Regions from separate parts of the Microbacterium natoriense genome, predicted to be linked through region 2. Evidence: riboswitches for the same ligand, from Rfam matches in the RefSeq annotation. Region 2 holds a riboswitch; each other region holds the start of a gene.
The links. A riboswitch is a leader RNA that binds a small molecule or an ion and turns the genes downstream of it on or off. The one in region 2 is predicted to bind thiamine pyrophosphate.
Positions count from the first base shown of each region.

Region 1 (5,869 bases), 1.8 Mb from region 2:
TGGTGGGCCTGCGTCGTCAACCTGGTGTGCGGCGTTCAGGCTGGACTGTTCGCCCTCTACCTGGTTCGCGACCTCGACGCCCCACCAGCCATGGTCGGTGTGCTGCTCGCGGCCGATGGCGTCGGCTCGCTGCTCGCGGCGGCGGCCACTCCGTGGTTGGTGCGTCGGTTCGGCTCCGCGAGAATACTGCTGTTCGGCGGCCTCGTCGGCTTCGTCGGAGCACTGCTCATCCCTGCTGGCGAGGGGGCGACGGGGTGGATGTGCTTCGCCGTCGGCACGATGGTCTTCGCAGCGTCGGTGGTACCGGGAAGCGTCGTGACACGCACCTACCGGCAGGTGGCCAGCCCTCCCGAACTGCTCTCCCGCGTCATGGCCACCGTGCGGTTCGCGTCGTGGAGCATGATCCCGCTCGGATCGCTCGCTGCCGGGATCCTCGCCGCACACGTGGGAAGTCGCGCCGTGCTGCTCGCCTCGGCGTTCGTGCTGCTGATCGGTCCCGTCGTCATCAGGTTCAGCGTCGTGCGTCGGTTGCGCGATCTAGAGGACTTCGATTCATCGGTGGAGATCGCGGCGGGTTGACCAGCGGGCTGGCGCCAGCGCGAGGTAGGCGTTCATCCCGCCCGCCAGGTTGCGCACCGGCAGCCCTGCCGGTGCGGACGCGGTGAGCGCGTCGATCGCACGCGCCGAGCGGATGCCGGCCTGGCAGGCGATGACGATGTCGCGTCCGTCGACGGCTCGTTCCGCCAGCACCTCGGCGACCGCCGCCCACCCACGGGCGAGGATCCGCTCGAGAGGCACGTGAAAGGATCCGTCGATGCGGGAGGCCTCACGCTCGGCGGTGCTGCGCACATCCACCACCACGAGCCCGGCAGACCCGCGCTCGAGCCGCGCTGCGACCTCTCCGGCGGAGATGTCGTCGGCTCTGCCGTGCGGCCACTGCGCCCGGCACGCGACCGCGACCTCCTCCAGATCGAGCACCGGTGGGCGGTCCGGGTCGGCGTGGAAGCGCAGTTCGTCCCACCGAGCTGAGAGCGCGTCGTAGCGGGCGAGCCGCCCGATGAGCGGCTCTCCGATTCCGCAGAGCAGCTTGAGCGCCTCCGCCGCCATGGCGGAGCCGACCGCACCGCACAGCACGCCGAACACGCCGCCGGTCGCGCACGACTCGATCGAATCGGCGTCAGGGATGTCGGGGAAGAGGTCTCGAAGCATCGGTCCGCGACCAGGCCAGAACACGCTGACCTGGCCGGCGAACTGATGGATGCTGCCCCACACGACCGGCGTGCCGGTGAGCTCGGCGGCGTCGTTGCTGAGATAGCGAGTGGCGAAGTTGTCGCTGCCGTCGAGCACGAGATCGTGCTCTCGGAAGAGCGCGAGGGCGTTGCTCGGATCCAGCCGCGCGGCCATGGCCGTGACGACGACTTCTGGGTCGCGCAGCGCGACTGCCGAGCGTGCCGATTGCGCCTTCGGGCGACCGAGATCGCCTTCGGTGTGCAGCACCTGTCGCTGCAGGTTCGAGAGCTCGACACGGTCGTCGTCGATCACGGTGAGCCGACCCACGCCCGCCGCCGCGAGGTATTGGATGGCGGGGGCGCCCAGGCCGCCGGCGCCGATAACGAGCACCCGAGCCGCTGCGAGGCGCCGCTGACCGTGATCCCCCACACCGGGGAGTGTGAGGTGGCGCGCGAACCGTGCCGCCCGGTGCGGTGCCAGAGGCGGGCCGGGGTCGACGAGCGCGGGCAGGCTCACAGGTCGGCCTCGGACGGCCGCGCGGAGATCAGTCCGTCGGCCGCCGACGAGGCGAGTGCCAGCGGACGCCGCGGGATGCGTCCCGCCGCACGAGCGAGACGGCCGGCGTCGACCGCGGCACGCATCGCTCGGGCCATTCTCGCCGGATCCTGCGCCCGTGTGACGGCGCTCGCGAGCAGCACGGCGTCCACTCCGAGCTCCATCGCCAAGGCAGCATCCGAGGCGGTGCCCACGCCTGCGTCGAGGATCACCGGCACCGCAGCGCGGGAGACGATCGTCTCGATGTTGTGCGGATTGAGGATGCCGAGACCGCTGCCGATCGGCGAACCGGCCGGCATGACGGCGGTCACGCCCACGTCCTCCAGGCGCCGGGCGAGGGCGGGATCGTCGTTCGTGTAGGCGAACACGCGGAAGCCGGAGGCCACCAGCTCTTCGGAGGCCCGGAAGAGCTCGACCGGATCGGGCAGCAACGTCTCCTCGTCCGCGATCACCTCGAGCTTGACCCAGTCGGTCTCGAGGGCCTCCCGCGCCAGCTGCGCGGTGAGAACCGCGTCTCGGGCCGTGTAGCAGCCGGCGGTGTTCGGCAGGGCACGGATGCCGAGCCGATCGAGCATCGCGAACACCGAGTCCCGCGCCTCCGGGGCGAAGCGGCGGATGGCGACCGTGGTGATCTCCGTCGCCGACTCGACCAGCGCGTTCTCCAGCAGCGAGAGGCTCGTGGCACCGCCGGTTCCCATGATCAGTCGCGAGGAGAACTGCTCCCCTGCGACGATGAACGGGTCGACGACGGCGGCCTGTGCGGTGAGGCTCATGATGTGCTCCGATTCGTGTGCGGGCGGCTCAGCCGCCTTGGACGGCCGTGACGATCTCGACCTCGTCGCCGTCGGCGACCGTGCAGACGGCCCACCGGCTGCGCGGGACCACGGCACCGCCGAGAGCTGCGGCGACACCCAGTCGGCCGCCGTCGACGCGAGAGCCGTCGTCTCGCAGCACGTGTCCGGTGAGGTCCGAGACGAGATCGCGCAGTGTGGAGCCCGCGGCCACCTCGCGGTCGGCGCCGTTCAGGCGAACGGTCTGCAGAGTCGTCATCATGAGCCTTTCGGTCGGGCGCCGACGAGGTCGACGACAGCGGGAGGTGTCCAGGCGGCGGCCTCTCGCGGTCCGCCCGCCGTGGCGGCCGTGAAGCGCCACGGGTTCATGGCGGACCGGAGGTTCTCGTCGATCGGGCGCCCCTCGGCCAGATCCGATGCGACCGCCGCCGCCAGAGGAGCGAGCAGCACTCCGTGCCGGTCGAACCCCGTGGCGACGAGCACGCCTTCCTCGACGACGCCGAGAAGCGGCACGGCATCGGGGCTCCCCGGGCGAGGACGTGCGAGCATCTCGACGATCTCGCACTCGCTCACGCCGGGGACGACCGTGTCGGCGTCGCGAAGCAGGGCGAGCACGGACCCCGCGTGCACTCCCTCGACGCCGCCCTCCCGCACGGAGGCTCCGAGCACGATCGTGCCGTCGTCCCGCGGGACGAGGTACACAGCACGCCTCCGCACCTGCGCACGGACGGTGCGCGTGATCAGCGGACGCAGCGCCGGCGGGACGCGCAGGCGGAGGACGTCGCCCCACACGGGCCGGAGCGGGAGCGCGGGGATGCCGCCGATCAGGGCCGCCCCGAGGCCGGCGGCCACGATGACGACGTCCGCGCGGTGATGCTCGCCGGATGCCGACAGCAGACCGCTGGCTCCCTCGAGCGTCCGGGTCACCGCGGTCACGGCCTCTCTGCGGACGCGGTCGCCGAGGAGGTCGAGGAGCGCCGCTGCGAGCTGCCGCGGATCGATCTGATGGTCGTCCGGAGTGAACACGGCAGAGGTGACGGCGGGGCCGAGCGCCGGTTCGAGGTCGCGAGCGGCCGTGCCCGTCAGCCGTTCAGCCCGGTGCCCCTGCGTGCGCTGAAGCTCGGCCGCGGCGCCGAGCGCCTCACGGTCCGCGCCATCCACGCCGACCGAGAGCGTCCCGTCCGTGCGGTGCCCGAGCGATCGCCCGCTCGTCGCCGACAGACGCTCGACGAAAGACGGGTACTTCTCGGCCGATGCCTGCATGAGCGGAGTCAGCGCGTCCTGCCCCCATGCCATCTCGGCGGCATGAGCGAGCATCCCGGCGGCGGCGAGGCTCGCGCCGCGGGCAGGTTCAGGGTCGAAGACCGTCACCTCGTGGCCCCGCACGACCAGTTCCTCGGCGGTCGCCAGACCGATGATCCCGGCGCCGATCACAGCGATGCGCATGCGTGCCCTTTCCTACGACGGCATTATCCGTTTCAGGTTCAGCGGTCGGCACGTGGCCCTCTCAGCCCCTGTGGGCTCCCGCGGACCCCTCTACTCTAGGGCTATGACCGCGCTTCTCCCCCTCGTCGACGCACCCCGCCCGACCCGCGAGGAGCGCCTCGCCCTGCTCGACGCAGCACGGCTGTACGTCTGCACGACCGCTCGCACGGCGACCGGCGACCTCGAGGAGTTCCTCGATGCGGCCTACGCGGGCGGGGTCGACATCATCCAGCTGCGTGACAAGGACCTCGAAGCCCGCGCCGAGATCGAGGCGCTCGAGATCCTCGCCGCCGTCGCGCGCAGACACGGAAAGCTGTTCTCGGTGAACGACCGCGCCGACGTCGCCGCTCTCGTCGGCGCCGACGTGTTCCACATCGGTCAGGGCGATCTGACCACCGCGCAGGCACGGCGGCTGCTCGGCGACGACGTGATCATCGGGCGGTCGACGCATTCGATCGCACAGGCCGCGGAGGCGGACGCCGACACCGCCCTCGACTACTTCTGCGTCGGCCCGGTGTGGGAGACGCCGACGAAGCCCGGACGCGCGGCGATCGGCACGGGTCCCCTGCGCGCGGTCGCCGCATCCGGGACGAGCCGGCCCTGGTTCGCTATCGGCGGCATCGACGAAGGTCCTCGCCTCGACGAGGTCGTCGAGGCCGGTTCGTCACGCATCGTCGTCGTGCGGGCGGTGACCGAGGCACTCGATCCCGCCGGGGCGGCCGCATCGCTGCGCGCGCGGCTGCGCTGACGCCCGCTCAGCGCGGGTGGTACTCGACGCGCGCGACACGGATGACGCTGTCGGTCTCCGCTGCGACGCTCGTGGCGTACGCGCCGAGCCACAGACCGAGGAATCCTCCGGACGAGAAGGAGTCGAGGCTCGTGCCGTCGACCGTCGCGACGCGCAACGGCTGTGATCCTTCGACGCCTGCGAGCAGTTCGTAGTCCTGTCCTCGTGCCCGGCACGTCAGCTCGACGCCCTCGGCCAGAGGACCCGTCAGCGTGATCGTCCCCTGCTCGGCCGACTCGCCTGCACGCACTAGGGTCGCCGTGATCCGTGCAGCATCCGCTTCTCCCCCGCCGAGTACAGCCAGGCGCACGTGATCGCGCTCGGATTGCCGGATCAGCAAGCCGGTCTCCTCGCCGGGGGCCAGCCGTCCGGACAGCCTCAGAGTGAAGTCGAGATCCGGATGCTGCTGCCTGACGCCGAGGAACGCGAACGGCTGCGGGTCCGTCGGCCCCTCCGGACGGATCGGCAGCAGCCACTCGCCGTCCACCGCATCGGCGACCTCACCCGGCAGCGCGCGCACCGAGGTCCAGCGTCCGTCGTCCGGGGCGATCGTCGCAGAGCGCTCCTGACGCCCCTCGCCCGCGAAAGGCACCTCGACCTGGTCCGGTACGCGCCCCTCTCCCGGCGCGAAGACCGGCCAGCCGTCTTCCCACTCGACCGGAACCAGGAACGTCTCGCGCCCGAGATTCGCATGGAGCCCGCCATACGGCCGCATGCCGAGAAGCACGGCCCACCAGCTGTCGTCAGCAGCCTGCACGAGATCGGCGTGGCCGACCGCGACGACGTCCGCCGTGCGACCGAGCTGGCGGTGGCTGAGCACCGGATTCGCCGGGTTCCCGACGTAAGGTCCGGTCACGGCATCCGCCCGCGCCACCGAGACCGCATGATGCATCTCCGTGCCGCCCTCCGCCGCGACGAGGTGATAACGCCCGTCGACCTTGTACAGGTGCGGCCCCTCGGCCCAGACGGCCCCGATCAGCGCGCCCCGCCAGATCACATGCTCGGGACCGGTGAGCGCCCT
Region 1 is NZ_JAUSXV010000001.1:1,811,347-1,817,215, reverse strand. Features, by position in the region: gene QFZ53_RS08265 (MFS transporter) at 1-579, shown strand, start outside; gene QFZ53_RS08260 (ThiF family adenylyltransferase) at 553-1,746, opposite strand; gene QFZ53_RS08255 (thiazole synthase) at 1,743-2,558, opposite strand; gene thiS (sulfur carrier protein ThiS) at 2,587-2,835, opposite strand; gene thiO (glycine oxidase ThiO) at 2,835-4,022, opposite strand; TPP riboswitch at 4,014-4,114, opposite strand; gene thiE (thiamine phosphate synthase) at 4,126-4,809, shown strand; gene QFZ53_RS08235 (glycoside hydrolase family 43 protein) at 4,817-5,869, opposite strand, start outside.
Region 1: another riboswitch for thiamine pyrophosphate. It lies ahead of thiO (glycine oxidase ThiO); the one in region 2 lies ahead of QFZ53_RS00065 (ECF transporter S component).

Region 2 (5,869 bases):
GCCCGAGCCGCCGAAGCCACGTGCCTCCATGGCCGTGGCGAGCGACGATCCGCGTCGGATCGCCAGCACGAACAGCGCGAACGCCATGCCGAGGGTGCGGCGGATCCGACCCTGATCCGCGACCCCGCGGGCCCGACGGGCGAGCGCGAGAGCCCTCCAGTCCTCGGCGAGCAGGCCCAGCATCCGCATTCCGGCGAGCGCGCCGATCACGAAGCGAGCCGGCAGCCGCAGTCGCTGCGCCAGATCGTCGGCCAGATCGGTGGGGTCGACTGTGACGAAGAGCACGACCGACGGCAGCCCGATCGCGAGGACGCGCACGGCGGTCGCCGCCGCAAGCGAGAGCGACCCGTCGCTGACCCTGATCAGCAGCCATTCGAAGTGCACGGCGCCGCTCGTCGAGCCGTACAGAGCGATCGTGACGGCGCTCAGCGGAGCCGCGATCCACAGCACCGCGGTGCGGGTCCAGAACTCACGGGCGCCGAGACCCGCGAGCAGCAGCAGCGGGATCTCGAGGACGAGCGCGACGGATGCCGACACCACGTCGATCGACACGATCAGCGGCACGGCGATCAGCAGAGCGGCGGCGAGCTTGGCGAGCGCCGATCGCGGCGCGATCGGGCCGCGGCGCTCGATGCGCGCAGTGAGGGGATCGATCACGGGCTCACCTCGAACCGACGGGCGTGCAGGGCCTGCAGCACTGCTTCGTCGTGACTGATCGCGACGATCGCGGCTCCGTCGTCGCGGAGCGCCGCGATGATCGCGACGAGTTCGGCCCAGGTCGTCGCATCCTGCCCGAACGTCGGCTCGTCGAGCACGATCATCTGCGGCCGCGTCGCCAGGGCCGCAGCGACCGTGAGCCGACGCTTCTCGCCTCCTGAGAGCGTGTACGGGTTGGCCTCGGCGAGCGCCGAGAGCCGCAGCCTGTCGAGGAGTTCGTCGGTGCGACGCGCGATCTCGGCCTCGTCGAGGCGCAGCGCTCGAGGACCGACGGCGAGCTCCTCACGCACCGTCTTCGCGAGTAGCTGGTGCTCCGGCGTCTGCAGCACCGTCGCGATGCGGGTGAGCAGCGACGTCGACGACCACCGGAACGGGTCAGCTCCTTCACCCGAAGACAGCGCCGCTGTGGCCGTGACCCGACCGCTCTCGGCGGGGATGAGCCCCGCGACCGTCAGGCCGAGCGTCGATTTTCCCGCGCCGTTCGGACCGGTGATCCCGATGACCTCGCCCGCATGCACGTCGAGGTCAAGGGGTCCCGCCACGGCCACTCCTCGGCTGCGCGCCACGGTGAGGCCACGGGCTTCGATCAGCCGTTCACCGGGGGCGAGGACGGGCGGCGGCGGCACGGCGGGCGGATGCTCGGGAACCCAGACGCCGGACGCCGCCAGTTCCGCTCCGCGCGCGCCCAGCACCTCGTCGGGCGGACCGTCCGCGAGCACGACCGTGCCTTCCGGCTCGGCCCCCAGCACGATCACCCGGTCGACGAGCGGCAGCCAGACGTCGATGCGGTGCTCGATCACCACGAGCGTGGCGCCGGTGACATCGAGCGCGGCCGCGACGGCGTCCCGCACGTCCTGAACACCTACGGGGTCGAGGTTGGCGGTCGGCTCGTCGAGCAGGATCGCGCCCGGCCTCATCGCCAGCACACCGGCGAGCGCGAGGCGCTGCTTCTGTCCTCCCGACAGCGCGGCCGTGGATCTGTCGAGGGGAACGGCGAGCCGAACGGCATCCAGCGCCGACCGCACCCGATGCCAGATCTCGGGGCGGGGCACGCCCAGGTTCTCGCAGCCGAAGGCCACGTCATCCCCGACACGGGCGAGCATGGTCTGCGTGTCGGGGTCCTGCAGGACCATCCCGACTCTGCCGCGAGCCTGCGCGGCAGGCAGGCCGTCGACGAGAAGCGAGCCGTGCGTCTCCCCCTCGTCGGCTCCGCCCAGCACGCCGCCGAATCCCTGCAGCAGGGTCGACTTGCCCGAACCGGACGCGCCGAGCAGCAGCACGCGCTCCCCCGGCGATATGGCGAGGTCGATCTCTCGCACCGCCCAGCGCAGCCGCGTGGCGTACCGCCAGCCCCAACCGCGCGCCTCGAGAGCGGCGGGGGTCGCCGCGCCGGTCACACCCGTGCGGCGACCTCGCGACCGGCGGCGAAACGGCTCAGCGCACCGGTCGCGGCGAGGCCGCGGGCGATCAGCCACGCGCCGATGCCGGCGATGACGGCACCCGAGACGGTGCTCGAGGCGATGTAGATGACGGTGAACGCGGTGTCGGCTCCGGCGTACCAGAGGATCACGTCGTTGATACCGCAGGCGACGCCGGCGGCGGCGCCGGCGAGGATCGCGACGGGCAGCTTCCACACCCCGTAGAGGAACAGCAGGAAGATGAGTTCGGCGCCCAGACCCTGCACGAGGCCCGAGACGATCGTGAGCGGACCCCACACGTTGCCGACGAGCGCGGAGATGACCGCGGCGACCAGTTCGGTGTACAGCGCAGCCCCCGGCTTGCGGATGATCAGCCCGCCGAGCACTCCGGCGATCAGCCAGGGCCCGTTGACGAGCGCCTGGACACCGGGGAGCAGCGGTTCGAGCAGCGTACTGGGGCCCTGGTAGCCGACGTTCCACAGCACGAAGATCAGGGCGCAGGCGACGGCGATGACGCTGGCCACGACGATATCGACGACGCGCCAGCGCCACAGCTGGGCGTTGCGAAGACCGGACGCCGTGCCGGTCGTGGAAGCGGACGTGGAAGTACTCATCTGAACTCCTCCCTGCGCCGGCATTATCCGGATCAGGTTCGACGGTCGAAGCGCGATTCGCTCCCTCTCAGCCCGGCTCGCCGGACTCCCGTGGTTGTTCTGTCGATATTACCCGTCGTACCGGTGTTCTGTGAGCGGAGTTCGGTACCGTAGGCAGGTGACCGCTCCTGACTCCGCCGAGGCCACTGCACCTGTGGGCGATGACGTGACGACGGATGCTGCGGCAGAAGCCTTCGACGACCTCGATGCACTGGTCTCGGCTTCCGTCGCTCCCGACGCTCGCTGGGCCGAGGGCGACGACCACGCCACCGCCCTGACCTGGATCGATCCTGCCCAGGTGGCCGACGCCTCACCCGCTGCCGACGGTGACGATGCGGCCTCGCTCTTCACCGGCGCACATCTCCGGTCGGCCGTCGTCCGGCCAGGGGTGCTCGTGCCCGTCGGCGTTCTGCTCGCGCTCGTCGGCGCCTACACGGGCACGACGCTGCTGTGGCCCCTGCACGAGATCGCCCCCACGGTGCAGGCCGTGGAATTCTCGACGACACCGGCTCAGGCCGCCGCGATCACGTGGCCCGCGCAGGGAAGCGCCGCCGTCGGGATCGCAGGTGTCGGCACACTGGCGTCTTCGACCGATCCTGCGGCGATCGCGAGCATCTCCAAAGTGGTCTCGGCCATGATGGTGCTCGATCGGATGCCGTTGGCTCCCGGAGAGCAGGGTCCCTCGTTCTCGTTCACCAGGGCCGACAGCCAGTCGTACCTCGCATACAAGCGCAGCGACCAGTCGGCTCTCGACGTGCCCGTCGGCGGCTCGCTCACCGAGTACCAGATGCTGCAGGGCGTACTGCTCGGCTCGGCCAACAACTACATCGACCGGCTCGCGAAGGAGATCTGGGGATCGGATGCCGCGTTCGCCGACGCGGCGGCCACCTGGCTGAGCGAGCGCGGAATCAGCGGCATCACGATCAAATCTCCGTCGGGGTTCGACGAGCGCAACGTGGCGACGCCCGAAGCCCTGATCGCGGTGGCGCAGAAGGCCATGCAGAATCCGGTGTTCGCCGAGATCGTCGGCACGACGTCGGTCGACCTGCCCGGAGCCGGAACCGTGCGCAACACGAACGGGATGATGGCCGATTCCGGGGTCGTCGGGGTCAAGACCGGCACCCTCCATGAGAGCTGGAATCTGCTCACGGCGAAGGATGTCACAGTGGGCGATACGACCCTGCGACTGTATGCGTCGGTGCTCACGCAGGAGGACGACGACATGCGCCTCGCGTCGACGCGCTCGCTGTTCTCGCAGGTCGAGAACGAGCTGCAGACTCAGGCGCCGACGGTACCCGAGGGCACTGTCGTCGGCTCCGTGGAGACCCTCTGGGGTGCCGAGGTCGACATCGTGACGGACGCGGATGCCGACGTGGTGCTGTGGAACGGCGGAATCGCGACGACGACCGTGGAGTTCGACCTCGACGAGAAGCGCAAGGCCGGCGCAGAGGTCGGCACGCTCACGACGACCGGCCCGGTGAACACGGCGACGACCGAACTGGAGCTCGCGGGAACCGTGCAGGATCCGAGCCCGTGGTGGCGGCTCACGCATCCGCTGGAACTGTTCGGGCTGACCGACAAATAGCCGCCCGCGCAGAGCCACCCGCGCAGAGCCACCCGCGCAGAGCCACCCGCCTGCGGTCCCCGCCGTACGCAGATGCCCCGTCCCGGATTCCGGGGCGGGGCATCTGCGTGCACGAGTCAGGCCTTGGGAGCCTCACCCCGGTTCTCGACCACGGCTTCCGCCGCGGCGATCTCGGCGGCCGGGCTCTCAGCTCCGACCACAGCGCCGACGCGCGCGGCATCCGCTTCAGCCTCGGCGTCTCCCGTGACGACGACCGGGGTCGTGCCCGTGAGAGCCTCTTCGGCGTCGATGTCGGCGGCCGCCTGCTCGAACTGCGACTGGTACAGGCGCCAGTACGCGCCCTGCGCCGTGATGAGCTCGTCGTGCGTGCCCTTCTCGACGATGTCGCCGTGCTCCATCACGAGGATGAGGTCGGCATCGCGGATCGTCGACAGGCGGTGAGCGATCACGAACGAGGTGCGTCCTTCGCGCAGCGCCGCCATGGCGTGCTGCAGCAGCAGCTCGGTGCGGGTGTCGACGGCCGACGTGGCCTCATCGAGGATGAGGATCGACGGCTTGGCGACGAACGCACGGGCGATCGTGATCAGCTGCCGCTCACCGGCCGAGACGTTCGAGGCGTCCTCGTCGAGCACGGTGTCGTAGCCCTCGGGGAGGGCGTGAACGAAGCGGTCGACGTACGTCGCCTTGGCGGCGGCGAGCACCTCGTCGTCGGTCGCGGTCGAGCGTCCGTAGCGGATGTTCTCGCGGATGCTCCCGGCGAACAGCCACGGGTCCTGCAGCACCATGCCGGTGCGCGAACGCAGGTCGTCGCGCGTCATCTCGGAGATGTCCTGCCCGTCGAGCAGGATGCGTCCGCCGCTGAGCTCGTAGAACCGCATGATCAAGTTGACCAGCGTGGTCTTGCCAGCGCCGGTCGGGCCGACGATCGCCACAGTCTGACCAGGCTCGACCTGGAAGGAGAGATCGGTGATGAGCGGGCGGTCCTCCGAATAGGAGAACGCGACGTGCTCGAACTCGATGACTCCCTTGCCGTCGACGACCGTGGGGGCGTCTTCGGCATCCGGGTCCTGCTCGTCCTCGTCGAGCAGCTGGAAGACGCGCTCGGCCGATGCGGTGCCCGACTGCACGACCGCAGCCATGCCGCCGAGTTCGGCCAGCGGCTGCGAGAACTGCTGCGAGTACTGGATGAACGCCTGCACGTCGCCGAGTCGCAGCTGACCGCTGGCGACCATGAGACCGCCCAGCACTGCCAGAGCGGCGTAGCTGAGACTTCCGACGAAGGTCATCGCGGGCATGATGATGCCCGAGAGGAACTGCGCCTTGAACGCCGACTGGAACAGCTCCTCGTTCTCGACCTGGAACTTGTCGAGTGCGTCCTGCTCGCGGCCGAAGACCTTGACCAGCGCGTGGCCGGAGAACGCCTCTTCGACGCGCGCGTTGAGACGACCGACCTTGCGCCACTGGGCGCCGAAGGCCTTCTGCGAGCGCGGACCGAT
Region 2 is NZ_JAUSXV010000001.1:10,689-16,557, forward strand. Features, by position in the region: gene QFZ53_RS00055 (energy-coupling factor transporter transmembrane component T family protein) at 1-657, opposite strand, end outside; gene QFZ53_RS00060 (ABC transporter ATP-binding protein) at 654-2,114, opposite strand; gene QFZ53_RS00065 (ECF transporter S component) at 2,111-2,749, opposite strand; TPP riboswitch at 2,740-2,851, opposite strand; gene QFZ53_RS00070 (D-alanyl-D-alanine carboxypeptidase) at 2,907-4,373, shown strand; gene QFZ53_RS00075 (ABC transporter ATP-binding protein) at 4,490-5,869, opposite strand, start outside.

Region 3 (5,869 bases), 1.4 Mb from region 2:
TAGAACCCGAAGAGTCCCAGCTGCACGGCGAGGAACACGAACGCGATGCCTGGCGAGAGCACGATGAACACCAGCACCAGATAGCCGATCATGCGGATGCTGAGGAACACGATCTCCGCCCACCGGCGCTCGAGCCGCCCTTTCGCGACCACGCGACGCACGCTCGATGCGTGCAGCGAGAGGCCCTCGAAGAGGAGGATGGGGAAGAACAGGAGCCCCTGATGCGCCCGCAGCCAGGCGACCGGCGGGCTGTGACGCCGTGCCGCCGTCTCTGCGGTGACCGCGATGACGGGGAGCTCGATGTCCGGATCGGATCCGAGCTTGTTCGGATTCGCGTGGTGACGGGTGTGCTTGTGCTGCCACCATCCGTAGCTCATGCCGACCAGGAGATCGCCCAAGACGAGGCTGATCCAGTCGTTCCAGCGCCCCGAGACGAAGATCTGCCGATGGGCGGCGTCGTGTCCGAGGAACGCGATCTGCGTGAAGACGATCGCGAGGACGGCCGCGGTGAACAGCTGCCACCACGTGTCGCCGATCCACACGAAGGCGATGAGGCAGACGGCCACCGCGAGCGGAGCCGCGATGAGTTTGGTCCAGTAGTAGCCGTAGCGACGACGCAGCAGACCGAGTCCGCGGATCTGCTGCGCCAGTTCGGTGAAAGCGCTGTTCGCGCGGACCGCGTCGTCGCGCGGGCGGGTGTGCACGGTCGGACGGATGCCGCCCATGATGACCTCTTCTCCGGCGTCGCCCTACGCGAGGACGGCACCTCCTTCTTCGACCCAGTCGTCGATGCGCGCGTCGTCGTCAGGGAGACCCGATGCGCGGCGGGGGATGAACGCCACCGATTCGGCGAGAGCGGCCACAGCGGCCGCCCGGTGCTGCTCCCGATCGGAGGCGTCCTGGAAGAGATGGGCCACGATCGCGCGCTCCTCCAGGAGGGTGGCGCTGATCTCGGCGAGTCTTTCCGCGATGACGGCGGCGAGGCCGTCACGAAGCTCCTCGAGGTTTGTGTTCGCGATCTCGAGCCTGCGATCCGCGACGTGCAGCTCGACCGTCGGGAACCCGTTCGCGGACAGGTGGGCGCGCATTTCGCTGCCCTGGATCGCGGCGACCTCGTCGCGATCGGTCTTGCGCGTGAACACCGCTTCCACGGTGTAACGGTCCGGTGCGTCGTCGGTCATCAATGTCGCCGGAAGCGAGCCGATGAGGACGGATTCCAGACCCAGCAGTTCGGGGCTCAGCCCCGCGATCTTCAATTGTGCGTTCATGTGCTGACGTTACGCCGCCAAGCTGGGTGTGCTCACAGCCGCGCTCGTCACTCGACCCCGAGAGATCCGAGGATGACCTCGATCGTGGCCTCCGCCGCGTCCTGCCACGGGACGCCGTCGAGCAGGTCTGCCGTGGCGAGGGCTGCGACACCGTGCACGGATGCGAAGATCACGAGCGCGCGCCGCTCCGCGTCTCCTTCGGGAATCTCACCCGCCGCCTGAGCTGCGGCGACGAACGCTACGACCATCGACATGCTGGCCCTGCTCCGTTCGCGCAGCTCGCCCGAAGCATCGAATTGATGCTTCGCCTTGTACATCACCTCGAGGATCGCCGGGTGCGCGACCGCGAAGCCGATGTACGCGAGACCCGCGGCGCGCAGCCGCTCGCCGAACGGGGCAGCCTGCTCCACGGCCGCAGCCAGCGCCTCGTTCATTCGTGTGAATCCGGCCACCGCGACCGCGTCGAGGAGGGCGGTGCGGTCGCTGAAATGGCGTGCGGATGCGCCGTGACTCACGCCCACGTCGCGTGCGAGCTGACGCAGCGACAGCGCGTCGACGCCCCCGGCGTCGATCGACTCCCAGGCGCGGTCGAGGAGCGCCTCTCGAAGGTTGCCGTGATGGTACGAGCGTTCGGTCACACTTGAACCCTATCGATCTAAGTAGACATTGACAACAATGCTGTCAGTGTCTACATTTGCGATCATGACCATTCACCACACCGGAACCACCGCCCTCGTCACCGGCGCCAGCTCGGGCCTCGGCGCCGAGTTCGCCACCCAGCTCGCCCGCCGCGGCGCCGACCTCGTGCTCGTGGCCCGGCGCGAAGACCGCTTGAAGGATCTCGCCGCCCGCCTGGAGCGGGAGCACGGGGTGCGGGCGACCGTGATCGCCCTCGATCTCGCCGACGCCGGCGCCCCGGCACGTCTTCGCGCCGCGCTCGACGAGCGAGGCATCCGCATCCAGACGCTGATCAACAACGCCGGCTTCGGAGCGAAGGGGGACTTCGTCGAGGCGGACGCTGCGCGTATGGCCGAGATGGTGCAGGTCAACGTGGCCTCGCTCGTCGGGATCACGCGCGAGTTCCTCCCCGAGCTGACTCGCGACGGCCGGGGCGCCCTCGTCAACGTGGCGAGCGTCGCGGCCTATCAGCCGTGCCCCGGCATGGCGGTGTACGGCGCATCCAAGGCCTTCGTGCTGAGCTTCACCGAGTCGATCGCGCATGAGACACGCTCGTCCGGTCTGCGCGTGCTCGCCCTGAGCCCCGGAGCGACCCGCACGGAGTTCTTCGATGTCGTCGGCACAGAGGCCGCAGCGGTGGGCCGCTTCCAGTCCGCGACCGACGTGGTCGCGCAGGCGATGGCAGCGCTCGATCGTCGGCGCACACCCGCGAGCATCGTGTCGGGTGCCGCGAACGCCGTGACGAGCAAGCTCGTCGGCCTCATGCCGCGTCGCATGACTCTCGCGATCAGCGGCCGGTTGCTGGCCGAGTCGGCGTGATGACGCGCTCCGAGGCCGTGCTACTCTCGTCCCGACCACACGGGTGCCCGAGCACGGGCTGAGATCTGGCTGATGCTGCCTGCGACCGTCGAACCTGTCCGGGTAATGCCGGCGTAGGAAGTAGGAGTCCTGTGAGCACGCTCTCCCGCGTGCGCGAACTCGCGCACCATCACGACGAAGAACACGGCATCTTCGTGCCCGTCACCCGCATCCCGCTGTCTGATTCACCGGGCGGAACCACCAACCCTCCAGTGGACGTGTACCGCACCGAGGGGCCGGCCTGCGAGCCGGAGGACGGCCTGCCGTCGCTGCGCGAGACGTGGATAGTTGAACGGGGTGACACAGGGCAGTACGAAGGGCGCGCTCGCGATCTGAACGACGACGGACGAGGGGCGGCGCGGCGTGGAGCTGCGTCAGACGAATGGCGCGGCACCCGCCGCCCGCCTCGGCGCAGCCTGAACGGCCGTACGGTCACCCAGATGCACTACGCGCGCCGTGGCCTGATCACGCCCGAGATGCGATTCGTCGCTCTCCGTGAGGGCTGCGACGTCGAGCTCGTGCGCGCGGAACTCGCCGCCGGGCGGGCGATAATCCCCGCGAACATCAATCACCCGGAATCGGAGCCGATGATCATCGGTCGCGCCTTCCTCGTGAAGATCAACGCGAACATCGGCAACTCGGCTGTGACGAGCTCGATCGCCGAGGAGGTCGACAAGCTGCGCTGGGCGACGAAGTGGGGTGCCGACACCGTCATGGACCTGTCCACCGGAGACGACATCCACACCACCCGCGAATGGATTCTGCGCAATTCGCCGGTGCCGATCGGCACAGTGCCGATCTACCAGGCGCTCGAGAAGGTCGACGGCAAGGCGCACGAGCTGAGCTGGGAGATCTTCCGCGACACGATCATCGAGCAGTGCGAGCAGGGCGTCGACTACATGACGATCCATGCCGGGGTGCTGCTGCGCTACGTGCCCTTGACCGCGAACCGGGTGACCGGCATCGTCTCGCGCGGCGGGTCGATCATGGCCGACTGGTGCCTCGCGCATCATCAGGAGAACTTCCTGTATACGCACTTCGATGAGCTGTGCGAGATCTTCGCGCGCTACGACGTCGCGTTCTCGCTCGGAGACGGGCTGCGGCCGGGATCGATCGCCGACGCCAACGACGCGGCGCAGTTCGCCGAGCTCGACACGCTCGCCGAGCTCACGGCGCGAGCGTGGGCGTTCGAGGTCCAGGTGATGGTCGAGGGGCCGGGACACGTGCCCTTCCACCTCGTGCGCGAAAACGTCGAACGTCAGCAGGAACTCTGCCATGGCGCGCCGTTCTACACCCTTGGACCGCTCGTCACAGATGTCGCGCCAGGCTACGACCACATCACGTCGGCGATCGGGGCGACCGAGATCGCTCGCTACGGCACCGCCATGCTCTGCTATGTCACGCCGAAGGAGCATCTGGGACTGCCGAACAAAGACGACGTGAAGACCGGCGTGATCACCTACAAGATCGCGGCCCACGCCGCCGACCTCGCGAAAGGTCACGCGGGCGCACGCGACCGCGACGATGCTCTGTCGAGGGCGCGGTTCGAGTTCCGCTGGCGCGACCAGTTCGCGCTGTCGCTCGATCCCGAGACGGCCGAGGCCTTCCACGACGAGACGCTGCCTGCAGAGCCGGCGAAGACCGCGCACTTCTGCTCGATGTGCGGTCCGAAGTTCTGCTCGATGCGCATCTCACAGGACATCCGCGACCGCTTCGGCGGCGTCGACGAGCAGACGGCGATCGCCGGCATGCAGCAGCAGGCGGACGCGTTCCGGGAAGCGGGCGGAACCGTGTACCTCCCGGCGCCCGCCTTGCGCGAATGACGCGGCGGCGCGCATGCCAGGATGAGCGGATGCCGCAGCATCCGCTCTCCACGCCTCCACCCGTGCTCGGGCCGGTGGTCGACGGGCAGACGCGGTGCGTCCACTACCGCACGGAGCTCGACATCGTCGCGATCCGCTTCGCGTGCTGCGGCGACTACTATCCGTGCCATCTGTGTCACGCCGAGGTCGCCGGACATGACAGCTCCCCCTGGCCGATCGAGGCGAGGAGCGCGCGCGCCGTGCTGTGCGGCGTGTGCGGCGACGAACTGTCCATCGCCGAGTACCTCGAGGTCACCGCCTGCCCGTCGTGCGCGTCGAGCTTCAACCCCGGCTGCGCACTGCATGCGCACCTCTACTTCGAGGTGGAGCCGTCTTCGCGAGAAGGCGCCTTGCCCGTCGTGACGACTGTCTCGGCCGCGAGGTCTCCCACAGCGCCTTCGTCGTCGACGTAGTACACCTCGAGCGTGTGCTCGCCCTCGGGCAGCGCGAGATCGAAGTCGACCGCCTCGTCCGACGCTGTTCCGATCGTCTGATCGTCGACGACGAGTGCGACCTCGGTCTCATCCGCGCCCCACACCGCCACGCTGATGCTCTCGTCGTCTGCTGTGACGTAGACGATGACCGCGGTCGTCCACCAGGAGGACCCTCGGGCGGACATCATGTCGCCGACGTCTTCCGCAGTGACGTCGCCCTTCTTGTCGTGACCGAACGCGTTGCCTTCGTCGCCGCCAGGATCCTCGTCGTCGTGATCCCGACCGCGGTCGGTCTTCGTGAGGATCGTGACGGTCTTGTCGACCGCGTCTTCGACGGGTTCTTCGACGACCGGCGCGACGGGGGTCGGGTTCGTGGTCGCGGGCGGTGCGACCGGAACGGGAACGGGCGCCGCCGCGACCGGCGCGGGTGCGGTGACCGCCGGCGCGGGCGCCGAAGAGGGAACCGCGGGAGCCGGACGCGCAGGCGCCGACGCAGCCGGGGCGAGTGCGGCCGTCGCATCCGGCTCGGCGACAGGGCGCACGAACAGGCTGCCGCTGATCGACAGTGCGACGGCGGTGGCTGCGGCGACCGGCCAGAGCACGGGGGCGGTGTTCCCTGCCGCGTCGAGGGCCGGTTGCACGTGGGCAGGAAGTCCGGCCCATCCGGCGAGTCCGGTCGCCGCGGCCGCGGCCTGCTCGGTCGGGAACAGGGCGGGAAGGAGCACGAGTCCGGTGCCGCCGGCCAGCAGCGGGCCGAGCGACATCGCGC
Region 3 is NZ_JAUSXV010000001.1:1,447,719-1,453,587, forward strand. Features, by position in the region: gene QFZ53_RS06625 (fatty acid desaturase family protein) at 1-725, opposite strand, end outside; gene QFZ53_RS06630 (hypothetical protein) at 750-1,268, opposite strand; gene QFZ53_RS06635 (TetR/AcrR family transcriptional regulator) at 1,316-1,906, opposite strand; gene QFZ53_RS06640 (SDR family NAD(P)-dependent oxidoreductase) at 1,971-2,765, shown strand; TPP riboswitch at 2,795-2,902, shown strand; gene thiC (phosphomethylpyrimidine synthase ThiC) at 2,897-4,627, shown strand; gene QFZ53_RS06650 (CHY zinc finger protein) at 4,657-5,079, shown strand; gene QFZ53_RS06655 (sigma-70 family RNA polymerase sigma factor) at 4,980-5,869, opposite strand, start outside.
Region 3: another riboswitch for thiamine pyrophosphate. It lies ahead of thiC (phosphomethylpyrimidine synthase ThiC); the one in region 2 lies ahead of QFZ53_RS00065 (ECF transporter S component).

Region 4 (5,869 bases), 3.3 Mb from region 2:
TCTCCGACGGCATGATCGCCTCGGCTCGAGAGCTGGGGCTCGGCGACGAGCACAACGGCATCCTCGTCCTCGCCGATCTCGGCATCGACGCGCCCGTCGGCACCGATGCGATCGCCCTGCTGGGTCTCGACGACGTCGCGGTGGAGATCAACGTCACCCCCGACCGCGGATACGCGTTCTCCCTGCGCGGAGTCGCGCGCGAGTACTCGCACGCCACCGGCGCTTCCTTCCGTGACCCGGCCGACCGCGACTTCGCGGAATTGCAGCCGGGCACCGGCCACACCGCGATCATCGACGACCGGGCTCCGGTGCGCGGTCGACCGGGCGCCACCGAGTTCGTCACGCGCGTCGTTCGCGATGTCGACCCCTCGCGTCCGACTCCGCCGTGGATGATCGCCCGGCTGTCGCTGGCCGGCATGCGATCGCTCGGCATCCTGATCGACATCACGAACTACGTGATGCTCGAGCTCGGACAGCCGCTGCACGGCTACGACCTCGACACGCTGAGCGGGGGCATCACCGTCCGCCGCGCGACCTCCGGCGAGAAGATCACGACTCTCGACGGTCAGGACCGCGCGCTGCACGTCGAGGATCTGCTGATCACCGACGAGTCCGGTCCGATCGGCATCGCGGGCGTCATGGGCGGCGGCACCACCGAGATGAACGATGCGACCCGCAACGTGCTGATCGAGGCGGCGACCTTCGACCCGATCACGATCGCGCGGTCGGCTCGTCGCCACAAGCTGCCCAGCGAGGCGTCCAAGCGCTTCGAACGCGGCGTCGACCCGCTGATCCCGTTCGTCGCGGCCCGCCGTGCCGCCGATCTGATGGTCGAGCTCGCGGGCGGCACGCTCACCGACGAGGGCGGCGCGCTGTTCTCCGAGGTCTTCGTCGGCGAGATCGAGCTGCCGGCCGGGTTCGTGCAAAGGCTCATCGGCGTGGACTACACGGATGCCGAGATCACGGGTGCACTGGAGACGATCGGTGCCGAGGTCACGACGGGGGAGGACCACTGGGTCGTCATCCCCCCGACCTGGCGTCCCGACCTCACCGACAAATGGACGCTCGCAGAAGAGGTCGCCCGCATCCACGGGCTCGATCGCATCCCCTCGGTCCTGCCCACCCCGCCGTCGGGTCGCGGCCTCACCGCGCACCAGCAGGGCCGTCGTCGCGTCTCGAACGCCCTCGCCGCGGCGGGCTTCGTCGAGACCTCTTCCTTCCCGTTCACGAGCGATGTCCAGAACGACCTGCACGGATCCGCCTCCGGCGAGAAGCTGCCCAGCATCCGTCTCGCCAACGCGCTCGACGGTCAGGCGCCGTTCCTGCGTCGTTCGCTGATCCCCGGCCTTCTGCAGATCGCGCACCGCAACATCTCGCGCGGCTTCACGGATCTGGCGATCTTCGAGACCGGCGTCGTGTTCCTGCCCGAGCCCGGGGTGGTCTACGGCACCGACGATGTGCCGCCGCTCGGAGCGCGGCCGAGTGACGACAAGCTCGCCGAGCTCAACGCGTCGATCCCGCCGCAGCACCGCCACATCGCGGCTCTTCTCACCGGAAACGTGTCCGCGCGCCAGCCGGGACGCCCGGCCGAGCCGGCCGGCCTGGCCGAAGCGCTCGACGCCATAGGCGTGATCGCCGCTGCCGCAGGCGTAGAGATCGACGTCGAGCAGAGCCAGCGCGCGGCTCTCCACCCGGGACGCACGGGTGTGCTGCGGGTCGGTGAGTCCACGGTCGGCTACGTGGGAGAACTGCACCCCGACGTAGCCGCCGACGCGGATCTGCCGGGACGCGCAACCGTCCTCGAGCTCGACCTCGACGGCGTTCTGTCGCTCGCGGGCGAGTCGGTCGTCGCAGCCTCCCTGTCGGGCTTCCCGGCCGCGACGCAGGACGTGTCGCTCACCGTAGCGGCCGATCTGCCCGCAGCCGAGCTGCGTGCGGCGCTCGTCGAGGGCGCGGGTCCGCTTCTGGAATCGCTGCGTCTGGTCGACGACTATCGCGGCGAGGGTGTGCCGGCGGGTTCGAAGAGCCTCACCTTCGCATTGCGCTTCCGCGCCGACGACCGCACGCTGACCGCAGCCGAGGCGACCGAGGCGAAGCTCGCCGGTGTGGCCGTGGCGGCAGAGCGTTTCGGCGCCGCGCTGCGCGACTGACCAGGATTCGGGTACGGCGCCGGGGTAGCGTGGCAGGATGAGCATCCTCCCGCACAGCACCCCGGCGGCCGTCCCGGAGGGCGCCCGTCCGCTTGGCGAAGGTCCGTTCCTCGCGCCTGGCGATCAGATCGACTGGCACTACCGCGCGCCGGGCTGGCAGCCCGGCGACCCGTCGACGATCTCACCCATGCGTGTGGTTCGTGATGACGAACGCGGTCTCGTCGCCTGGCTCGCGCCTGGGACGCTGCAGGAGGCGCAGGGCTCTGCGACCGGCGACCGGGTCCGCTCGATTCCGCTCGAACGGCGGTGGCTGGATCATCGTACGAGGATCGTCGAGGAGTGGTGGGGCGGAGGCAGTCTGCGCATCGCTCCGGTCGGAGCCGCCTGGTCCGTGTGCCTGTTCTGGAAGCCTGCAGACGACGGCGACTGGCGTTTCGACGGGTGGTACGTGAACCTCGAGAACGCGCATCTGCGCACCGACCGTGACACGTACTCCTCGGATCACATCCTCGACGTCTGGATCGCGGCGGACCGCACAGTCCATCTCAAGGATGAGGACGAGGTCGTCGCCGCGATCAGCCAGGGGAGGCTGACCCGCGAGCAAGCGGCGCAGATCGAACGTCACGCCGGAGCGGCGATCGAGTCGTTCCGCTCGGGCGAATGGCCGTTCGATGCGGAGTGGATCGATTGGCGGCCCGATCCGTCGTGGACGATTCCCGCTCTGCGCGGTCTGGACGAACTGCGCGGCGCCTGATCCTCGAACTCTGCTCTCGGCGGATCACCTTCCCTCGGGCGGCGGATGCTGGTGACATGGACGGATGACGAACGCTCTGATCCTCGGCGGAACCGGCTGGCTTTCCGGCCGCATCTCACAACGCCTGCAGGATGATGGCGTCGACGTCACCTGCCTCGCACGGGGCAGCCGGGCGGCGCCTGGCAGCGCCGAGCTCGTGCGCGGAGATCGCGACGACCCTCGCGTGTACGAGGCGCTGTCTGCGCGGGAGTGGGACCACGTGATCGACATCTCCTCGCGGGCCGATCACGTCATCGCCGCCGTGGTCGCGCTCGGCGATCGTGCTGCACGCTGGACGTACGTGTCGTCGGTGTCGGCGTACGCCGATGACGTCACGGTGGGCGCCGACGAATCCGCACGTCTGCACGTTGCCGCGAAGCCGGGAGACGAGTACGAATACGGCCCGCAGAAGGTCGCCGCCGAAGACGCGGTGCGCACCCTCGACGGTCGTGCGCTGATCGTCCGGCCTGGGCTCATCGTCGGATCGGGCGACCCCAGCGATCGTTTCGGCTATTGGGCTGCGGCGGTGCTGAGAGCGGGATCGGCGGATGTGCTGCTGCCGCCGACGGAGGGGCGCACGGCGCAGGTGATCGACGTCGACGACGTCGCGGCGTTCATCGCGACGGCCACCGCCACCGGTGCGATCAACGCGGTCGGTGCGCAGCATCCGCTCGGCGACGTGCTCGCGCTGTTCCGCACAGCGACCGGACACACCGGCGGCACAGTGTCGGCCGAGGAGGAGTGGCTCGTCGAGCACGGCGTCGAGTATTGGGCGGGCGAGCGTTCGCTGCCGCTGTGGCTGCCCGCCGAGATGACGGGATTCATGGCGCGGTCGAACGCCGCCTACCTGGCGAACGGCGGTTTCCTGCGCCGGCTGGAGGACACGGTGGCAGAGGTCGTTCAGGACGAGCGCGTGCGCGGCGTGGAGCGCGAGCGGCGTGCCGGGCTCACAGGATCCGAGGAGCGGGAGCTCCTCGCCGAACTGCGCCGACTGCCGCTTCGCTAGACTGCCAGCAGTGACACGGGGTGCCGCATCCGCGGCTGAGAACAGACCCGTCGAACCTGATCTAGTTAGCACTAGCGAAGGGAATGTCGCATGAGCGATCTTCTGCGTCCTGCATCCGCCGCCGACCTCGTCACAGAGGCTGCCTCCCTGCTGGAGGTGCTGCGTGCCGACCCGCCGTTGACGCACTGCATCACGAACTCGGTCGTCACGGGCTTCACGGCGAACGTGCTGCTCGCGATCGGGGCGGCGCCCGCCATGGTGGACATCGTCGGCGAGTCCGGCCTGTTCGCGGGCATCGCCTCGGGACTTCTCGTGAACCTCGGCACGCCGACCCCCGAGCAGCGGGAGGCGAGCTTCGAGGCGGTCGAGGGAGCCACGGCATCCGGAACTCCCTGGGTCCTCGATCCGGTCGCGATCGGTGCGCTGCCGGTGCGCACCGCGCTCGCGCACCGTCTCGCCGAGCAACGCCCGACCGCGATCCGTGGCAATGCCTCGGAGATCCTCGCACTCGCCGGACTCAGCGCAGGAGGGCGCGGTGTCGATGCGACGGACAGCGCAGACGCCGCGATCGATGCGGCCCGCGCGCTCGCCTCGAGATTCGGCAGCGTCGTGGCGGTCTCCGGACCGGTCGATCTCATCACGGACGGCGAGCGCGTGCTCCGGCTCGCCAACGGGCACGAACTGCTCACCAGGGTGACCGGCGGCGGATGCGCCCTCGGCGCAGTGATGGCTGCCTTCCTCGGAGCCGCACGCGCCAGAGCCACCCCGCCGCTGCTCGCAGTGGCCTCGGCGAGCCTCGTCTACACGGTCGCTGCTGAACGCGCCGCCAGCGCATCCACGGGGCCCGGCAGCTTCGCCGTCGCGTTTCTCGATGCGCTCGCCGCCGTGCAACCCGCCGACATCGAGTCCGCGGCTCGCGTCGAGACGGCTGCGCTGTGATCGCCGACCTGTCGCTGTACCTCGTCACCGATCCGGCGTTGTGCGGAGAGCGCGGCGTCGTCGACACGGTCCGTCACGCGGTCGACGGGGGAGTGCGCGTCGTCCAGCTGCGCGACAAGCAAGCGACAGATGCCGAGATCACGGCGCAGCTGATCGAACTGTCGCGGGCGATCGGCGGGCGATCGCTGCTGCTCGTCAACGACCGGCTCGACGCGGCGATCGCCGCCCGGGAAGCAGGCGCCAGGGTCGACGGCGTCCACCTCGGGCAGGGCGACGCGTCGGTGCTCCGTGCCCGATCGGAACTCGGCCCCGATGCGCTGATCGGTCTCACCGCGAACAACCGGGCTCATCTCGACGCCGCACTCGCCCTCCCCGCCGGAACCGTGGACTACCTGGGGGTGGGAGTCATCCGCCCGACGAAGACCAAGCCCGATCATCCTCCGGCTCTCGGCGTCGACGGCTTCCGTGCGTTCGCCGCCGCGAGTCCGCTGCCCTGCGTCGCGATCGGAGGTGTCGGCATCGACGACACCGAGGCGTTGCGGGACGCCGGTGCGGCAGGCCTCGCCGTCGTGTCCGCATTGTGTGCCGCAGAAGACCCCGCCGAGACGGCAGCAGCGTTCGTGCAGCGGTGGCGGGCGGCCGGAGTCCCTCGCGTGCTGAGCATCGCCGGCAGCGACCCGTCAGGCGGCGCCGGCGTGCAGGCCGATCTCAAGTCGATCGCAGCCTCCGGGGGATACGGCATGGCTGTGATCACGGCCCTCACCGCGCAGAACACGCAAGGCGTCCGCGCCGTGCATGTGCCGCCGATCGACTTCCTCCGGGAGCAGCTCCACGCGATCTCCGACGACATCGTGATCGACGCGGTGAAGATCGGGATGCTCGCGAACGCAGAGGTCATCCGAACTGTCGTCGAGTGGCTCGACGCGGCCCGTCCGCCCATCGTCGTCGTGGACCCGGTGATGGTCGCGACCAGCGGGGACC
Region 4 is NZ_JAUSXV010000001.1:3,282,156-3,288,024, reverse strand. Features, by position in the region: gene pheT (phenylalanine--tRNA ligase subunit beta) at 1-2,150, shown strand, start outside; gene QFZ53_RS15510 (DUF402 domain-containing protein) at 2,188-2,904, shown strand; gene QFZ53_RS15505 (NAD-dependent epimerase/dehydratase family protein) at 2,969-3,949, shown strand; TPP riboswitch at 3,956-4,050, shown strand; gene thiM (hydroxyethylthiazole kinase) at 4,040-4,888, shown strand; gene QFZ53_RS15495 (bifunctional hydroxymethylpyrimidine kinase/phosphomethylpyrimidine kinase) at 4,885-5,869, shown strand, end outside.
Region 4: another riboswitch for thiamine pyrophosphate. It lies ahead of thiM (hydroxyethylthiazole kinase); the one in region 2 lies ahead of QFZ53_RS00065 (ECF transporter S component).